2 regions of the Kluyvera fluvialis genome follow, and region 2 is predicted to be linked to the other one. Evidence: predicted binding sites of a transcription regulator. Region 2 holds the regulator's gene; the other holds the start of a gene.

Region 1 (3,422 bases), 620 kb from region 2:
TCAACACGCAGTGCCACGTTGTGCACCAGCTCTTTCTTCAGGCGGTCAAGAATCTGACGAGAGGTAACGTATTTACCTTCTTTACCACAGAATGGAGAGGTGTTGACGTTGAAGAACATGGTTACCGTTGGTTCATCAACGGACAGCGCTGGCAGCGCTTCGACGTTCTGCGGGTCGCAGATGGTGTCGGAGATGTTCAGTTCACCCAGACCAGTGATTGCGATGATATCGCCCGCTTCCGCCAGGTCGCTATCGATACGCTCCAGACCCAGGTGAGTCAGTACTTTACCGACTTTACCGTTACGGGTTTTGCCTTCGCTATCAATGATAGTGATCTGCTGGTTTGGTTTCACTTTACCGCGTTTGATACGGCCGATACCGATAACACCAACGTAGTTGTTGTAGTCCAGCTGGGAGATTTGCATCTGCAGCGGGCCATCCAGGTCTACGTCTGGAGCAGGTACATGGTCAACAATCGCCTGATACAGCGGGGTCATGTCTTCCGCCATATTTTCGTGATCAACACCAGCAATACCATTCAGCGCAGAAGCGTAAATGATAGGGAAGTCCAGCTGCTCGTCGGTCGCGTCGAGGTTAACGAACAGGTCGAATACCTGGTCAACAACCCAATCAGGACGTGCGCCTGGACGGTCAACTTTGTTGATAACAACAATTGGCTTCAGGCCGTGAGCAAATGCTTTTTTGGTCACGAAGCGCGTCTGCGGCATCGGGCCATCCATTGCATCAACAACCAGCAGCACGGAGTCTACCATGGACATTACACGTTCAACTTCACCACCGAAGTCGGCGTGCCCTGGGGTATCAACGATGTTGATACGGTAGTCATTCCATTTGATAGCGGTGTTTTTCGCGAGGATGGTAATCCCACGCTCTTTCTCCAAATCGTTGGAGTCCATCACACGCTCTTGTGTTTCAGCACGCGCATCAAACGTACCGGATTGCTGGAGCAGCTTATCAACCAGGGTAGTTTTACCATGGTCAACGTGCGCGATGATGGCGATGTTACGCAAATTTTCGATCACAACTTTGCCTCGGGCATTAGAAATAGCGCGTTATTGTACACGGATTAATCGCACTACAAAACAGGATCACAGAGATCCTCCGCAAACAAGTATTGCAGAGTTTCTTTGTGATCGCTTTCACGGAGCATAAAAAGGGCACCTAATCACAATTTGCACCAATATGGTGCTCAACTCAATGGGATAAGCACTATAATGGTGCAAAGACGCTATCGTGGTGCAGCCCTTTTGCACTATGGTGCGCATGATAACGCCTTTTGGGGGTGATTTAAAAGTTGGCACAGATTTCGCTTTATATTTTTCAGGGCAACAACGCCACTTTTAAGCAGTGATTTAAGACCTCGTTACCACGACGACAATGACAAATCCGGGAGATGTAAAGTATGTCCGCTGAACACGTTTTGACGATGCTGAATGAGCATGAAGTGAAGTTTGTCGATTTGCGCTTCACCGATACCAAAGGTAAAGAACAGCACGTCACTATCCCTGCTCATCAGGTAAATGCCGAATTCTTCGAAGAAGGCAAAATGTTTGACGGCTCCTCCATCGGCGGCTGGAAAGGCATTAACGAATCTGACATGGTTCTGATGCCGGACGCATCTACTGCGCTCATCGACCCGTTCTTTGAAGAATCTACCCTGATCATCCGTTGTGACATCCTGGAACCAGGCACACTGCAAGGCTACGACCGCGACCCGCGCTCCATTGCTAAACGCGCTGAAGAATACCTGCGCGCTACCGGCATCGCAGACACCGTTCTGTTTGGGCCAGAGCCAGAGTTCTTCCTGTTTGATGACATCCGTTTCGGTGCATCCATCTCCGGTTCTCACGTGGCTATCGATGATATCGAAGGCGCATGGAACTCCTCCACCAAATACGAAGGTGGTAACAAAGGTCACCGTCCAGGCGTGAAAGGCGGTTACTTCCCGGTTCCTCCGGTCGATTCCTCTCAGGACATCCGTTCTACCATGTGCCTTATCATGGAAGAGATGGGTCTGGTCGTTGAAGCGCACCACCACGAAGTGGCGACCGCTGGCCAGAACGAAATCGCGACCCGCTTTAACACCATGACCAAAAAAGCGGACGAAATTCAGATCTATAAATATGTCGTTCACAACGTCGCTCACCGTTTCGGTAAAACTGCGACCTTTATGCCAAAACCTATGTTTGGCGATAACGGCTCCGGTATGCACTGCCACATGTCTTTGTCCAAGAACGGCGTAAACCTGTTCTCCGGTGACAAATACGCGGGTCTGTCTGAGCAAGCGCTGTACTACATCGGCGGCGTTATCAAACACGCTAAAGCTATCAACGCCCTGGCGAACCCAACCACCAACTCCTACAAGCGTTTGGTTCCGGGTTACGAAGCACCGGTGATGCTGGCTTACTCTGCTCGTAACCGTTCCGCATCCATCCGTATTCCGGTGGTGGCGTCTCCGAAAGCACGTCGTATCGAAGTGCGTTTCCCAGACCCAGCGGCTAACCCGTACCTGTGCTTCGCCGCGCTGCTGATGGCTGGCCTCGACGGTATCAAAAACAAAATCCATCCAGGCGAAGCCATGGATAAAAACCTGTATGACCTGCCACCAGAAGAAGCAAAAGAGATCCCACAGGTTGCAGGCTCTCTGGAAGAAGCACTGAACGCGCTGGACGCTGACCGTGAGTTCCTGACTGCCGGTGGCGTATTCACCAACGAAGCTATCGATGCTTACATTGGCCTGCGTACTGAAGAAAACGACCGCGTACGCATGACGCCGCACCCGGTAGAGTTCGAACTGTACTACAGCGTGTAATAACGTTTTAAGTTGTACTTTCTGGATGATGCCGTGTGATGCGGCCATCTGGAATTGAGTTGCCGTGGAAACTTTCAGCCCATCTCAGGATGGGCTTTTTTCTCCACCAACAACCTGATATTTCGCGCTTTTCATCAATTAAAAGCTATACTGCACTAAAACAGTGCAAGCCTTTTCAGGAGACTGCTAAATGGCAACAGGCGCACTGCCCGATGCTGGGCAGATCCTCAACTCGTTAATCAACAGTATCTTATTGGTTGATGACGATTTAGCCGTTCACTACGCGAACCCTGCGGCGCAGCAACTGCTGGCGCAAAGCGCACGCAAACTTTTTGGCACTCCACTACCTGAACTCCTGAGCTATTTTTCGCTGAATATCGGCCTGATGCAGGAAAGTCTCCTGGCGGGGCAAGGGTTTACCGATAATGAAGTGACGCTGGTCATTGATGGTCGATCGCATATTCTCTCGCTTACGGCGCAGCGTTTGCCGGACGGTTTTATCCTGCTGGAAATGGCGCCGATGGATAACCAGCGCCGTCTGAGCCAGGAACAGCTACAGCACGCCCAGCAAATCGCTGCACGCGATCTG
Region 2 (3,422 bases):
AGGGCAAAGAAGTGATCGACGGTTATGGTAACCCGGCCACGTTCTATCAGATGCAAGACAACGGCAAACCAGTAAAAGGCCACGCGTCGAAAATGCATTATGAATTGCAGAACGATTTCGTGGTACTAACGGGCAACGCCTACCTGGAGCAGCTAGATAGCAACATCAAGGGCGACAAAATTACCTACCTGGTGAAAGAGCAGAAAATGCAGGCGTTTAGCGACAAAGGCAAACGCGTCACCACCGTACTGGTTCCGTCGCAGATTCAGGACAAATCCAAAAGTCAGGCCCCGGCCCAGAAAAAGAGTAACTAATTCGTTATGGCGACATTAACTGCAAAAAATCTGGCGAAGGCCTACAAAGGCCGCCGCGTGGTAGAAGATGTCAGTCTGACCGTCAACTCCGGTGAGATTGTGGGCCTGCTTGGGCCAAACGGCGCGGGTAAAACCACCACCTTCTACATGGTAGTGGGTATCGTGCCGCGCGACGCGGGTAATATCATCATTGATGATGAAGACATCAGCCTGCTGCCGTTACACGCGCGTGCGCGTCGTGGTATTGGCTATCTGCCGCAAGAAGCGTCTATCTTCCGTCGCCTGAGCGTTTACGACAACCTGATGGCGGTGCTCCAGATTCGTGACGATCTCAGCAACGAACAGCGTGAAGATCGCGCGAAAGAGCTGATGGAAGAGTTCCACATCGAGCACCTGCGCGACAGCCTGGGTCAGGCGCTTTCCGGCGGTGAACGCCGCCGCGTTGAAATCGCCCGCGCACTGGCGGCAAACCCGAAATTTATCCTGTTGGATGAACCGTTTGCTGGCGTTGACCCTATCTCGGTTATCGACATTAAACGTATTATCGAGCACCTGCGCGACAGTGGCCTCGGTGTGCTGATAACAGACCACAACGTTCGCGAGACATTAGCCGTGTGCGAACGCGCCTATATCGTTAGCCAGGGGCACCTGATTGCCCATGGAACCCCGCAAGAGATCCTACAAGACGAACATGTTAAACGCGTGTATCTTGGGGAAGACTTCAGACTCTGATAGGGTAATGGTTACCGACGTTAGCGGGAGATATTCGTTCTGAACATGAAGCAAGGTTTGCAATTAAGGCTCAGCCAACAGCTTGCCATGACGCCGCAGTTACAGCAGGCCATTCGCCTGTTGCAGCTGTCTACGCTGGAACTTCAGCAGGAACTCCAGCAGGCGCTGGAGAGTAATCCCCTGCTTGAGCAAACCGATCTTCACGATGAAGTAGAGACTCAGGAAACCGTCGATAACGAAACGCTGGACAGCGTTGACGCATTAGAAAAACCGGATATGCCTGAAGAGCTGCCGCTCGACGCCAGTTGGGATGAAATCTACACGGCAGGTACGCCTTCTGGAACGGGCGTCGATTACCAGGATGACGAGCTGCCGGTTTATCAGGGCGAAACGACCCAGACACTTCAGGATTACCTGATGTGGCAGGTGGAACTCACCCCGTTTACCGATACCGACCGAGCCATTGCGACTTCAATCGTTGATGCCGTGGATGACACCGGCTATCTCACCGTCACGCTTGAAGATATTCGTGAAAGCATTGGCAATGACGACATCGGTCTTGATGAAGTTGAAGCGGTGCTCAAGCGGATTCAACGCTTTGATCCGGTCGGTGTGGCCGCTAAAGATCTGCGAGACTGTTTGTTGATCCAGTTGTCGCAATTCTCCCCTGATACCCCGCGTATCGACGAAGCGCGGCTAATTATCAGCGATCATCTCGACTTGCTTGCCAACCATGACTTCCGCTCGCTGATGCGCGTTACGCGTCTGAAAGAAGATGTGCTCAAAGAAGCTGTCGATCTGATCCAGTCATTAGATCCCCGCCCAGGTCAGTCGATCCAAACCGGTGAACCGGAATATGTCATTCCAGACGTACTGGTACGCAAGGTCAACGATCGTTGGATGGTAGAGCTTAACGCCGACAGCATTCCGCGTTTGCAGATAAACCAACACTATGCGGGGATGTGCAACAACGCCCGTAACGATGCCGACAGCCAGTTTATTCGCAGTAATCTTCAGGACGCAAAGTGGCTGATTAAAAGCCTGGAAAGCCGCAACGATACGCTGCTACGCGTTAGCCGCTGCATCGTTGAACAGCAACAGGCTTTTTTCGATCTTGGCGAAGAATATATGAAACCGATGGTGCTGGCGGACATCGCCCAGACCGTCGAGATGCATGAGTCCACCATTTCGCGTGTTACCACGCAGAAGTATTTGCATAGCCCACGAGGCATTTTCGAGCTTAAATATTTCTTCTCCAGCCATGTGAGCACCGAGGGCGGCGGCGAAGCCTCGTCCACGGCGATTCGTGCGCTGGTTAAGAAGTTAATTGCCGCGGAAAACCCCGCGAAACCACTGAGCGACAGTAAACTGACCACCCTGCTCTCTGAACAGGGTATCATGGTGGCCCGGCGCACCGTTGCAAAGTACCGAGAGTCTTTATCCATCCCGCCGTCTAACCAGCGTAAACAACTGGTCTGACTCTACTGATAAGGAAGACACTATGCAGCTCAACATCACTGGACACAACGTCGAAATTACCGATGCGATGCGCGAATTTATCAATGCGAAATTCGTTAAGCTCGAACAGTATTTCGAGAGGATCAATCAGGTCTATATTGTGTTGAAAGTGGAGAAATTGACGCACATCTCGGATGCTACATTGCACGTTAATGGGGGCGAACTTCATGCCAGCGCGGAAGGGCAAGACATGTATGCCGCCATCGACGGTTTGATCGATAAACTGGCGCGACAGTTAACCAAACACAAAGATAAACTAAAACAACATTGATTGTCCGAGCGGTCGCCCGGAATGCCCGGCATAGCGGGCGACGCTTAGGTGAAATTATGACAAATAATGATTTGGCTCTACAACTGAGCAATGTCCTTAACCAGGAATGTACCCGCAGTGCTGTGCACTGTCAGAGTAAAAAACGTGCGCTGGAAATTATCAGCGAGTTAGCCGCTAAACAGCTCAGCCTGCCACCGCAGGTGGTGTTTGAAGCGATTCTGACGCGTGAAAAAATGGGCAGTACCGGCATCGGCAACGGCATCGCCATTCCTCACGGCAAGCTGGAAGAGGATACGCTGCGTGCGGTCGGCGTTTTTGTACAACTGGAAACCCCGATAGCCTTTGATGCCATCGACAATCAGCCTGTTGATTTACTGTTTGCTTTACTGGTTCCGGCAGACCAGACCAAAACCCACCTGCATACGCTGTCTCTGGTGGCGAAACGTCTGGCGGATAAAACCATTTGTCGCCGCCTGCGCGCTGCGCAGAGCGACGAAGAGCTGTATCAAATCATCACCGATACGGAAACCAACGATGATGCTTAATGGACATCACATCGTACTGAGGAGAAACGGTACATGGTACTG

Evidence for each region. The regulator sigma-54, encoded in region 2, starts transcription at its own class of promoters, with help from an activator protein. The targets are predictions, from matches to a motif close to GTTGGCACANNTTTCGCTNT.
Region 1: a site for sigma-54 is predicted at 1,315-1,334, ahead of glnA (glutamate--ammonia ligase). Genes of this name have one in related genera too.

What each region holds. Positions count from the first base shown of each region.
Region 1 covers NZ_AP046142.1:4,892,728-4,896,149, forward strand. The annotation lists gene typA (ribosome-dependent GTPase TypA) at 1-1,043, opposite strand, end outside; gene glnA (glutamate--ammonia ligase) at 1,424-2,833, shown strand; gene glnL (nitrogen regulation protein NR(II)) at 3,024-3,422, shown strand, end outside.
Region 2 covers NZ_AP046142.1:545,248-548,669, reverse strand. The annotation lists gene lptA (lipopolysaccharide ABC transporter substrate-binding protein LptA) at 1-314, shown strand, start outside; gene lptB (LPS export ABC transporter ATP-binding protein) at 321-1,046, shown strand; gene rpoN (RNA polymerase factor sigma-54) at 1,092-2,525, shown strand; gene hpf (ribosome hibernation promoting factor) at 2,548-2,835, shown strand; gene ptsN (PTS IIA-like nitrogen regulatory protein PtsN) at 2,892-3,380, shown strand; gene rapZ (RNase adapter RapZ) at 3,414-3,422, shown strand, end outside.